Regions from separate parts of the Sporosarcina sp. Y1009 genome, predicted to be linked through region 4. Evidence: riboswitches for the same ligand, from Rfam matches in the RefSeq annotation. Region 4 holds a riboswitch; each other region holds the start of a gene.

Region 1 (3,122 bases), on a different contig from region 4:
CGCGGATTGGAAGGTGTTTCGATATATAGCACCTTCGTATTCGGTTGAATGGATTTAGCCACTACCTCCGCATCAGTGAAGTCGACAAATGTATGCGTAATGCCAAATTTCGTTAACACTTCCGTGACGAATCGGTATGTCCCACCATAAACATCTTCTGTAATGACAATATGGTCGCCGGAAGAAAGTAACATGAATGCAGAAGAGATGGCAGCGATGCCTGAAGCGAATGCTAATCCTCTTGCACCACCTTCCAAGTCGGCGATTGATTTTTCTAATGCATCTCGCGTCGGGTTGCCTGAACGACTATAGTCATAAGGTCCAAAAGAGTCAAAGTTTTTCTGATGGAACGTCGATGATAAGTAAATTGGGACGTTCACAGCACCGGTCTTTTGTTCGAATTCTCCACGCGTGGAGGCATGAATCAGTGTTGTCTCCAATCGTTCTTCGCGAAAGCTCATAGTTGAGGCACCTCAATTTTTAAGGATGAAAATACTTGTTTCAAATCGACGATTAAATCTTCCGCTTCCTCCACACCTACGGAAAACCGCAATAGACTGTCGTCAACCCCGCGTTTGATGCGTTCTTCACGGGGAATCTCTGCATGGGTTTGCGTAGCTGGGTAGGTGATGAAACTCTCGACACCACCAAGACTTTCGGCAAAAGTAATCAGCTTCAGATTTTGTAGGAATGGACCCACCCATTCGCTTTCTTGCAATCGGAATGATAACATGCCGCCTTTTCCAGGATAGAGGACATCTTTTACAAGTGGTTCGTTTTTTAAATAATCCACGATGATTTTGGCGTTTGCATCATGCTGTTTCATGCGCAAATGTAAGGTTTTCAATCCGCGGATAATGAGCCAAGAATCGAAAGGCGAAAGCACCGCCCCGATTGTATTATGGTTGATTGCCAACTGCTCACAAAGTTTTTCTCCTTTAGCAACAACAAGCCCAGCCAAAACATCATTATGTCCGCCAATATATTTCGTAGCACTATGTAGCACGATGTCAGCACCTAGCTCAATTGGACGTTGGAAGTAAGGTGTTAAAAATGTATTGTCGACGATTAGCAGTAAATCGTGTTTGCGTGCAAGTTCGGCATATTGCTTGATATCGAATTCCTGCATTAGCGGATTGGTTGGCGTTTCGATGAAAAGGGCCTTTGTCTTTTTTGTAATCAGCTTCTCCGTTTCATGCACATTCGTATAGTCGGAGTATGTCGTCGTGATGGAATAGAGATCCGCATACTTGTCAAATAAGCGATATGTACCGCCGTAAATATCTTCTGGTCCAATGATTTCATCACCTGATTGAAACAAGGTTAAGACTAACTGCACCGCAGCCATGCCGGAAGCACAAGCGAAGCCTTGGTCCCCACTTTCCAAGTCGGCAATCCCTTCTTCCAAAATAGATCTCGTCGGATTTTTTGTTCGTGTATAATCGTAGCCCGTAGACTGACCTAATCCATCATGTTTATAAGCAGTTGATAAATAAATCGGTGGATTCACTGCACCCGTTTTTACATCACTTTTATTTCCCAATTGTACTAAACGTGTATCAAAACTATTAAATGGCATTGTTATCATCCTTTACTATTGAAATAAAAAAAGAAGACCCTTTATTAAAGAAGAGGGCCTTCATAGATTCTTGAAGTCAATCTTCTCATCTTCTAGACAATAAGTTTCGTCTATTGGAATTAGCACCATACCCCGATAAGGCTGGTTGCTGAGACATCGTCGGGCCACTCCCTCCGTCTCTCTCGATAAGAATTCAAATATGTAGTTGTTTGAAAAGATTAATTTATCTAACCCTATCATGGTCTGAAAAATAAAACAAGTGCTAAAGTTTGCTTACTGTTTTTCTAGGAGGAATGGTAGGCTTCAAAGTCAAGATTCAACGAAGCTGACACTTGCTGCTTCTCGTGCATTGGTGATCGGTACCTGAAATTTTATATTGATTATAATCATACTGGAATCGAATAGGGAATAGTATTGATAAAGTATGATGTGTTGAAGTAGATTGGGGACAAAATAGGAATGTTGAGTATCGAATGTTGTTTCCCGAAAAATTATTCAAGCGAATTCACTATCTATATAAGAAAGGACAAGCCAAAAGGGGTTTACTAGATGGCATGATTTTCTACAAATATCACACAGGAAGGGGAATCGAATGACAGAATATCATCAACGATCATCTATTGAAATCATGGATATGTTAGACGTGACAACTCAAGGATTGAGTGATTACGACGTCCAAAAAAGACAAGAAGTATATGGTATTAATGAATTGACGGAAGGAAAAAGGACAAGTACATTCGCCGTTTTCTTTGGGCAGTTTAAAGATTTATTAGTCATTATTTTATTGGTTGCGGCCTTCATTTCATTCCTATTGGGCGAAGTGGGAAGCACGGTTGTAATATTAATTGTTGTGGCTTTAAACGCAATCCTAGGCACTGTACAGCATGTGAAGGCAGAACAGTCTCTGGATAATCTGAAAGCATTGTCCTCTCCAGTTGCAAAAGTTAAACGGAACAATCAGATCGTAGAGATTTCTTCTGAAGATATAGTGGTTGGGGACCTTCTCTATTTGGAGGCTGGCGATTATATAAGTGCTGATGGAAGATTAATAGAAAGCCATAATCTACAAATAAATGAAAGTTCTCTGACAGGTGAATCACTAGCTGTAACGAAAAGTACAGCGCCCATCATAGAGGATCAAGTAATCCTAGCTGAAAAGAATAATATGGTTTTTACCGGGAGTTTTGTTGCTAGTGGTCGTGGTACTGTAATCGTAACAGCTATTGGTATGAAAACGGAAATCGGTAAAATCGCAAATTTACTGGATACTGCGAAAGAGAAAAAAACACCTCTACAAGTAAGTTTAGATCAGTTTGGAGAAAAGTTAGCTTTAGGGATTACGATGATTTGTGTAGTCATTTTTACGATTGACCTTTTTAGAGGACGCGAGTTAGTCGATTCGTTTATGTTTGCCGTTTCGCTTGCAGTTGCAGCGATTCCGGAAGCATTAAGTTCAATCATTACGATTGTGCTGGCTTTTGGGACACAAAAAATGGCGAAGGAAAATGCCATTATACGAAAACTTTATGCTGTCGAAAGTCTG
Region 2 (3,122 bases), on a different contig from region 4:
CTTTTCTTGAAGAAAGGAGTTTAAAGTGGATTTCAAGTACCTTTCACTAACAGAAGCATGCTGAAAGTGCCAGTTACCTGTTTAATTGACTGGCACTTTTAATGAGAGGAGTGTCTAAGATACAATTTCAGGGGAAAATTATTTTTATAGTAAAAGATCAATTTGGTTGCATCCACTTTTATAAAAAGAAATCACAAGCGCCAGCAAGTCTAGAACAATTCCAAGCCTATATCGAGTCTCTTCAAAAGGAGTTAGGTGAAAAGTTAATAAAATCGTATATTGTTGATACTGAAAATGGCAAGGGAAAGTACATTTGGGGATCCAATGTTTGGAGAACGGATTTAAATGAAAAAGTTTCTCCTCATCATCAAAAATACATAACATATTTAGAAGAGCATCGAAAAGAGATTACATTTATTGGGCCATATAAAGCGATGCGAACAAAGGGTTTGCATTTATGTTGTTATGGTCATGAATGGCGTACTCAGCCTATTAAGGTGAAAAGAGGCGAAACATGCCCTAAGTGTGAACATAAAATTAAAGAATCTAACGGAGTAAAATTCATCACAAAGCTACTAGTGAAAAATAAAATTGAATTCATTAAAGAAGTACATTTAACAACTTTCGGTCATGAGCAAGACCTGCGTTTAGATTTTTTGGTTTGTCAAAATAACCAACCATTATTTGCAATAGAATATAATGGTATCCAACATTACAAGCCAATAAGGAATGCTTATTTTGGAGGCTATAAGGGATATCGAAAGCGTAAACAACGTGATAGAATTAAACGTAATTATTGTTGGAAAATAGGTTTACCTATTATAGACATACCTTACACTGAAACAGAAGAGCAAATTGAAGAAACGGTTTTCCGTTTTTTGAATTTGTTTGAACTGGCCCAACCTTCGAATTCAAGTAAGTAAAGGAAGGTATCTGTTACACCTAACATAAATGATGACCGTTGCTGAACAATCGTCCGAAATTCAAAGTGACTGATAACTCAAGTTATGGTATACTATCACTAACTAAATAATAAACTCTTAACTTATTGAGAGAGATGGAGGGAATTGGCCCGACGAAGTCTCAGCAACCTGCCCGCTGGTAAGGTGCTACATCCAACAGGGAAACCTGAATGATGAGGAGAAATTTTTGTATGTAAACTCTTCTCTCGTCTGGGAAGAATTTTTTGTTTAGAAAAAATTTCAGGAGGGATTACGATGACAAATTTACAACAGCTATATGCGGAACGCGAACGATTGAAAAGACAAAAAGCAACTGGTGTTGCGAGTGCCATGAAAAGACATCAAGAAATCTCAAAACTTCAGCAGGAAATCGAATACTACGAACTTGGTGAAACAATCTCGAGAGCAGAAATTCAAGAAGAGTTGGCGGAAATTGAATTGCTGCAGGTGGAGATTGACCGTTTGACTGGCGTGGTTGCTGAGAGAAAGCGTGTTTTATCGGCTCATGTATTTGGAAGTCGTGAAAGTATAAGTAATTACGATTGCATATAAGTATAGGCTCATCTTTTTTGTTTGCTACAGGATTTACCAAATATGAAATTTTTAAAAAGCCTACTTCTTGCCTATTTTCGGCGAGGAATTAGGCTTTTGATATTCTGTAATAGGAAAGACATCACTTATAATGCTTTTATTTTTTCTTTTCTACTTGAAAGTCGAATACCCAACAAAACCCCGAGCAACATTCCAATTGTAGCACCGATTATAGCCCCTAAGTATCCGACAGCTTCATAACCACGCCCACCCATAAATTCAAAATCTGCAAAATGGTTACCACCTATATTCATACCAACGAATAATCCAATAACTAGCCCGATGACGGAGAGGATGACGCCCATGCCTAATCCATACAGCGTTTTACGTTTCATTTTAATCACCTCCTTAAATCTGCAGTCGCAACATATATGCTATAGAGTGATTGACAAAACTATATATTCCAAACAGTCAATCTAGTGTAGTAATTATAACATTTATAGTTACTATATGTTAGTCTTCTAAATTATTCTGTAGGTAAAGAGAGAGATTATTGATTTACTTAGTCGCGTAAGATTATATAAACGGTTTTCCGATTTTATTTAGTTCGCTTTCAACATTAATCGATAATTAAAGTATAAAGCCATACGTATATTTTATCGTAAGTGTTATACTAGTTGTAATAGTTTGAATGGTCTTTAAAGAGAACTGTATTCAACAAATGGCCCAATCAATTACTAAAATATTGTTCAACCTCGCTATGCGCAATGCTGGTGAAAAGAATTGTACCTTTAACTGAGAAGGGAGATAATTTAAATCAAAAAGTTTACCTGGATAGTGTTGATTTTATTTTTGTCTGCCATATTTTCAGGGTGTTCAGCATCTGAAGTGATTCGGGTGGGCACTCCTTATAATGAGAATGGAACTGAAGGAATAAAATTTGATAAGGAGATTAAGGACTCGAAATCAATTGAAGCTTTGAGAGAAATCATTAGGAATGTTAGGGAGATTGAAGAACCAAAAGACATAGATAGTGAACCAGAGACCTTTTTTTTGCTTGATCGTCAAAAGGAAGGCGTTGCTGAAATGTGGTTTTATGTTTTTTATCAGGGCGACGGCAGTTTAATTTTATATAATGACAATTCAAATAGTTACTTTGCTCTTTCTAAAGAGCAAACTAGTGAACTGAGAAGCATAATAGAACAATAGTAAATCGTTAATCAGCGATTGTGTGATTGTTACCAAGATGATGGTTGAGTAATGATGTAATAGGAGGAGGAGAAATATGACTAAATCTCAAAAGACTTCTGTTTTAATTGCAATTGTAGTACTTGTTTTCTTCTTTGTATTATCTTTAATTACGCGTCAGTGGGGATTCTTTTTATGGAGTTTATTGCCTGTTTTCATTGTTGCGATGACTACATTTACGGCTAAGACTGGCAAGAAAGATACCGGGAGATGAAAAAAGTATATTGAACTTGAATTGATAGAAAGGAGTCTGCAACACAGTGAGACATCACAATCAAAAGCTTTTTAAGACGTTCATTTGTTTTCTACTCATTTGGATCTTAATTGGCTATAATCCAGCGTTAACTACTGCTACTGAACAGGCAGTTTTAGAAGGAAAGT
Region 3 (3,122 bases), on a different contig from region 4:
TTCTCCTCTGCGATCCCGGGCATGGATTTGATAATTCTACTTAATCCTCCACCATTAATAAATTTATAAATTTTCCTGACAAAAGAGTGGATATTATAATTAAAATGGGAATAATTATAAAAAGAGTTAGAATATCTGTCAATAGATTCCAGGGAATTACCCCTACATTGATCAATAACCGTAATAATCCAAATAGTAAAGTAAAGATTACTATGAAACTCATTACTTTTGCAATATTCTTTTTCACAATATCCCTCTATTCTAATTGAGTTTTTCAATCATTTAACTGTTCCTTACTTCTTGATTAGTATTTCAATCTCCTCTTTATATTCTTTAACTAATTCATTCAAAAAGTCATTAGTATTTTCATTGTATGTCTCTAATTCCTCTTCGTTATAATCGTCGGGTTCACCAAATATTTCGTGCGTGTATGCATTTAAATACGCATTTTGTTCACTCTTGATTTCTACATACTTCATATAATATTTTTCAGGATCTATCCCCAACTTTTGAGCTTGTGATTCGATAAACGCATGCATTGATTTTCCGTACGGATCTTTTATATCTTTAAGAGGGAGCGCTAACATTGTTTCCGCTTGCAAACTAATTTCATCAGAAATATCTACATTCAACGCCTTAGCTTCTTGTATCATTAATTCGAGCTTTGCAGTTCCTTCAATGTTTTCCAACACCTGATCATCTGCATACAAAAACCGCAAGTCACCAATTGTAATCTCTTTGTCTTTCACAATTGCCGCAATATCATCGTCATGAAAATCTTTTATACTTCCTTGAACACTGGAACTGCACCCCAATAATGAAATAATTAAAAACAAAGCAATTAATAAATGAAAAACTCTTTTCAAAAAAACACCTCCATCTTGCCCGTACATTTCCGTAAATACTTATATGAGAATCATATGAGATACTCATTACTTATCATCTTTACGTTGGATCTCCGCTAAAATAAATCCTCCCATGATTGCAACCGGAATACTGTTTGCAAACACTGCTGGCTCCAAAAAACTTCCAAGAATACCACCAAAAATCGTTAAAATAACTGCAATTACAATTCTTCCCATGTAACTCCACCTTTTCAACAAATTGACCCATTTAATTTATAGGATCGCCTCATTTAACAATATGATTCTAAATCTTAGCAGAGTCATATTGCCTAGACTAATTAATCACATAATAACGTCTTAAATAGATTGAATTATAACATTATTATTAATGCTAACATATTTGGAGACTAGGGGCTATCCTATCTTTTGGTTAAATGCTTATAAATAAGAAAATAAAACAAGCACTTGAAAAATGAATCATTCAAGTACTCGTCGATTTTACTCCATATTTTTTATCACCTTAGATTTCCGACTAATTCGGTTGTGCGCTGTGCCTCTACAATCGTATCAAGTAACTCTTGCAACTGTGTCTGTAATCGGAATTCGCTATCAGTTTCTTTAATTGGATTGACACTATTTTCTTTATCAATCAAGGAATCTTCGAAATAAACGCCTTGTGTAGAAACGCCTTTTAAATTATGTATAATAGGCTTCAATGAAAACTCAATTGCCAGCAAATGTGCGATGCTACCGCCAACCATGAAAGGCAATACTGTTTTTCCCCTAAATGCATTCTCTGGTAACAAATCAAGTAACGCTTTAAGTACGCCCGTATAAGAAGCCTTATATACTGGGGAACCGATAATGATTCCGTCCGCATTTTCAACTTGTTCAATCACACTTCGGATAGATGGGCTATTGAAGCGTACATAAACCAAATCTTCCGGTGGTAGATCAGGAATAGCAATATAATCTACCGTAAAACCTTTCTTTTGTAATATGGATTCTACATAACGAAGAACGAGATCTGTACGTGACGGTGTCAATGGACTTCCTGAAATAATAACAATTCTACTCATCATTTAACCTTCTTTCTCTTATTTTTTGGGATATTTAATAAATTGGATATAAAAAACCCCCTTCTCGATAGAAAAGAGGGTTGAATAATAAATATTCTTTTACTCTTATCTGCCAAGAAGTTACTCTTGCTGGAATTAGCACCTTTCTGCGAGGCAGAGGTTGCTGAAGCTTCAACGGGCCAGTCCCTTAGCTTCTCTTGATAAGATATTAAGTTGTAAGAACAATCATAATACAATAGGAATGTCCCGTCAAGGGCTCATACCTATTAAACTTGTCGGGATTAAATGTTTTAATATTTAATCCAGCCATATAAAAAACCGAAAGAGGGTGTCCTCTTTCCCCACTCTTTTCGACCCATCTGCAAAACAGAACTCACATAAAAAAACACTAGATCACCTCACGATTTTTCAGTGTGAGGTCTAGTGTTTTTTAAATACATTATTTTCTTATCTAATGCCATGGGCAATCATTGCATCTGCTACTTTAAGAAAACCAGCAATGTTGGCACCGACAATTAAATTACCAGGTTGACCATATTCTTCAGACGCCTTCAAACAACTTTGGAATATGTTGTTCATTACTTCTTTAAGTTTTTCGTCAACTTCTTCAAATGTCCAGTTAAGACGCATGCTATTTTGGGACATCTCCATTGCTGATACAGCTACGCCGCCAGCATTGGCCGCTTTTGCTGGTGCAAATAAGACATTATTTTCGATGAATAAGTCAACCGCCTCTTTTGTACAAGGCATATTCGCACCTTCAGCGATAGCTTTTACATTATTATTGACGAGCTTATATGCGGCCACTTCATCGATTTCATTTTGTGTTGCACAAGGAAGTGCGATGTCACAATTAATGGACCAAATCCCTGTACAATCATCAAAATATTTAGCACTCGAGTGGAACTTTTTATATTCTTTAATTCGTTTATTTCCTTCTTCTTTCAGCACTTTAACTGTTTCGACATTGATTCCATTTTCGTCGTAGATATAGCCGCTAGAATCACTACATGCCACTACCTTCGCACCGAGTTCAATGGCTTTTTCCATTGCATAAATAGAAACGTTCCCAGAGCCAGATACGATCACTCGGCTTCCGTTGAAACTCATATCATTCACTTTTAACATCTCTTCAGCAAAGTAAATCGTTCCATAGCCTGTTGCTTCTTTTCTTCCCAAGCTCCCACCATAATTTGGA
Region 4 (3,122 bases):
ACCTTTTTGTCTTCGGGTTAATTGATAACGGTCCAGTAGATCCATCACAACCCCCGAGAACATTAAATGAAATAACGGAAAATTTTTTCGTATCGATATCTTTTCCGTCTCCTATTAAACCATCCCACCACCCAGGCTTCCTATCTGTACCGATAACTTTTTGGTTACCTGTCAATGCGTGACAGACAAGGACGGTTGGTGCATCTTCGTTTTTTGCCCATTCGTAAGCGAGATGGACTTGGTTGAGTACAACACCAGACTCTAACAGTAAATTTCCAATCTCTACAATCCCGCTCTCTACCATGGTCTCACCTCGTTTACTATCTTCATTTTATTGTGCAGCAACTGGAACAGCTTTTTCAATTGCTTGCGCAAGATCCGCAATAATGTCTTCTGTCGCTTCAAGACCTACTGATAGACGAATTAGTTCTTCTGATACACCTGATTTTTTCAAATCCTCAGCGCTAAGCTGTTGATGTGTCGTGGAAGCCGGGTGAATAATTAATGATTTTGCGTCTCCAACGTTTGCTACATGAGACCACAGCTTCACGTTATCAATCACTTTTCTACCTGCATCACGTCCGCCTTTAATGCCGAAGTTTACGATTGAACCAAAACCATTTTTCAAGTATTTCTTGCCTAATTCGTATGATGGATGCTCTTCAAGGCCATTGTACGTAACCCATTCAACAGAAGGATGCTTCTTCAAGTAATTTGCAATTTCGAGTGCATTTTCATTATGTTTTGGGACGCGTAAGTGAAGTGTTTCTAGTCCTTGCAAGAAATTGAATGCATTATCCGGGCTTAGGCACGGTCCGAAATCACGGAGTAGCTGAACACGTAGTTTCGTTGCGAACGCCGCAGCTGCTGCATCAATTCCGTAGCGAAGACCGTTATATGTCACATCCGGTTCTGTGAATCCTGGGAATTTACCTTTTGTCCAATCGAATTTACCGGCATCAACTACGACACCTCCGATAGAAGTCCCGTGCCCACCAATCCATTTCGTCGCGGAATGGATGACAACGTCTGCGCCGAACTCAATTGGATTACTGCCATACGGTGTTGAAAACGTACTATCAATAAGAAGCGGAATGTCATTTTCATGCGCAACCTTTGCAACAGCTTCGATATCTAGAACATGTAGACTTGGGTTTGCAATTGATTCGGCAAAAAGTCCTTTTGTTTTGTCTGTGATTGCTGCACGAAAGTTTTCTGGATTTGTTGCATCAACAAATTTCACATTAATGCCGTAACGTGGAAGTGTCACTGCAAATAAGTTATACGTACCGCCGTATAAGTTTTCAGCGGCAACAATCTCGTCTCCAGCCTCAGCAATATTTAATATGGAAAACGCAATGGCTGCCATTCCAGATGAAAGTCCAACTGCCGCAGTTCCACCTTCGAGTAACGCAATACGCTCTTCAAAAGCACCAACCGTTGGATTGGTTATCCGCGTATAAATATTTCCTGCCTCTGTTAAACCGAACAAGTTTTGTGCGTGCTCCGTGTCGCGGAAAACAAATGAAGTCGTTCTGTGAATTGGCAATGCTCGTGATCCAGTCACCGGATCTGGCTCTTGGCCACCGTGCAATAGTTGTGTTTCTGGTTTTAAGTTTGTCATTTGTATTACCTCCAAGTTTTTTTGTTTGATGGAAGTGCAGTGACGATTGGGGAAATTTAAATATAAAAAAACCCCCTTCGTATAAGAAGAGGGTTATGCTTTCGCTAATTCCTCCTCTCATCTTTCAGATCGTTTGCACGAATCTGTAGGAAGTAGCACCTTTGCAAGTCGGTCGCTTGCTGGTTGCCGGGCATCGTAGGGCCTAATCCCTCCGCCGCTCTAGATAAGAGTATGATTGATTCTGTTTTCCATCTTGTTACACAGTATAGAACTGATTATGCAGAAAAGTCAAGGGATTTATAAAAGTTTTTTTATTTCTCCCTATTGAAACTTTGAAACTATCTCCTAATGATTAAAAATACTATCCTGCAAAACTTGTCCAAATGTGGTATACTTAGAGTAGACAATCTCTGTCTAATCGTTTACCGTTTCAGCTTACAATTTTCGATGCTTAGGGCATTGCCTAAGCTTTTTTTAATAGTGTCGAAGAAAATCGTATCAATAGGAGGGATTCACATGGCTTTTCCACGTAAGGAAAGACCAGTATCGGACTTTGTAGCAGCTCGCAAAGTCGATGAAGAAATTTCATTTGTTCGGAACGACTATAAGGTTTACGGGACTATTTATAAGATCCTTGAGAACTCTGTTATCGTACAAATCTCTAGTGAAGATGCAGACTTAATTGGTGCGGCCTCAAATCTTACTGTTGTTTCACACAAAAACTATTCTGTTGATTGATTTATATAAGAAGACATCGCTATTTAGCGGTGTTTTTTTGTTTTACAGCATTTTAATTTGCACCTAGCCTTTCTTAAAGCCCCTAACTTTACTGTTTTTAATTTTCAGCAGGATTCTTGACGCTGGTTATTGAATTTAAGTAAATAAGAAAGGAGACTACTCATATGTTTCGTACACTACTTGTTGCTGGGATTGTTTTAATGTCGACAATTTATGTTTTCTTCATTCCTTCAGATCCTATTGGTTTTAAAATATTTATGAAATTAATTCCAATGGCACTAATCATTTTATTTGCGATTAGAACAAGGACCTCCCTCCCCTCTACATATAAACGAGTTATCATTGTTGGTCTATTCGTCTGTATGGTGGCAGACGGTGTGATTTACTGGTTTCTAGCTGGGCTTGTTACTTTTTTTATTGGTCATATTTTTTATATCTTTGCTTTCCGTCATATCGTCCGTGGTGCTATGCCTAAGTGGGCAGCCATCCTTCTACTATCATATGGCATTGTGATGGCTTTTTGGATCTCAGGTTCACAATTTCAAATTGGAGAATATTTTCTTGGAACTGCGATTATTGCTTATATTTCTATCATTCTACTGATGGGCTGGATGGCCATTCGCACTCAGCTGTCTTTAGCCATAATTGGTGCGCTTCTCTTTATCTTTTCAGATTCAGTTCTTGCAATCGATCGATTCGTTTACGATATTCCATATCGAGACGCATTTGTTATGGTCACCTATTACGCTGCACAGCTCCT

The links. Region 4 has a riboswitch for S-adenosylmethionine ahead of AC25Y1_RS09110 (O-acetylhomoserine aminocarboxypropyltransferase/cysteine synthase family protein). Riboswitches for the same ligand answer to the same signal wherever they lie in the genome.
Region 1: it holds a riboswitch for S-adenosylmethionine, as region 4 does, so the genes downstream of both, AC25Y1_RS14385 (methionine biosynthesis PLP-dependent protein) here and AC25Y1_RS09110 (O-acetylhomoserine aminocarboxypropyltransferase/cysteine synthase family protein) in region 4, are expected to answer to the same signal.
Region 2: it holds a riboswitch for S-adenosylmethionine, as region 4 does, so the genes downstream of both, AC25Y1_RS01655 (hypothetical protein) here and AC25Y1_RS09110 (O-acetylhomoserine aminocarboxypropyltransferase/cysteine synthase family protein) in region 4, are expected to answer to the same signal.
Region 3: it holds a riboswitch for S-adenosylmethionine, as region 4 does, so the genes downstream of both, ssuE (NADPH-dependent FMN reductase) here and AC25Y1_RS09110 (O-acetylhomoserine aminocarboxypropyltransferase/cysteine synthase family protein) in region 4, are expected to answer to the same signal.

Annotation. Positions count from the first base shown of each region.
Region 1 covers NZ_JBYHFO010000012.1:86,442-89,563, forward strand. The annotation lists gene metC (cystathionine beta-lyase) at 1-461, opposite strand, end outside; gene AC25Y1_RS14385 (methionine biosynthesis PLP-dependent protein) at 458-1,579, opposite strand; SAM riboswitch class I at 1,662-1,771, opposite strand; gene AC25Y1_RS14390 (cation-translocating P-type ATPase) at 2,172-3,122, shown strand, end outside.
Region 2 covers NZ_JBYHFO010000001.1:316,912-320,033, reverse strand. The annotation lists gene AC25Y1_RS01660 (DUF2726 domain-containing protein) at 102-923, shown strand; SAM riboswitch class I at 1,043-1,142, shown strand; gene AC25Y1_RS01655 (hypothetical protein) at 1,218-1,514, shown strand; gene AC25Y1_RS01650 (hypothetical protein) at 1,640-1,888, opposite strand; gene AC25Y1_RS01645 (hypothetical protein) at 2,331-2,702, shown strand; gene AC25Y1_RS01640 (hypothetical protein) at 2,779-2,955, shown strand; gene AC25Y1_RS01635 (serine hydrolase domain-containing protein) at 3,002-3,122, shown strand, end outside.
Region 3 covers NZ_JBYHFO010000001.1:204,579-207,700, forward strand. The annotation lists gene AC25Y1_RS01035 (hypothetical protein) at 1-23, opposite strand, end outside; gene AC25Y1_RS01040 (hypothetical protein) at 294-866, opposite strand; gene AC25Y1_RS01045 (hypothetical protein) at 933-1,082, opposite strand; gene ssuE (NADPH-dependent FMN reductase) at 1,361-1,924, opposite strand; SAM riboswitch class I at 2,027-2,131, opposite strand; gene gdhA (NADP-specific glutamate dehydrogenase) at 2,372-3,122, opposite strand, start outside.
Region 4 covers NZ_JBYHFO010000006.1:24,018-27,139, forward strand. The annotation lists gene metX (homoserine O-acetyltransferase MetX) at 1-304, opposite strand, end outside; gene AC25Y1_RS09110 (O-acetylhomoserine aminocarboxypropyltransferase/cysteine synthase family protein) at 332-1,624, opposite strand; SAM riboswitch class I at 1,739-1,854, opposite strand; gene AC25Y1_RS09115 (DUF2187 family protein) at 2,141-2,362, shown strand; gene AC25Y1_RS09120 (lysoplasmalogenase) at 2,527-3,122, shown strand, end outside.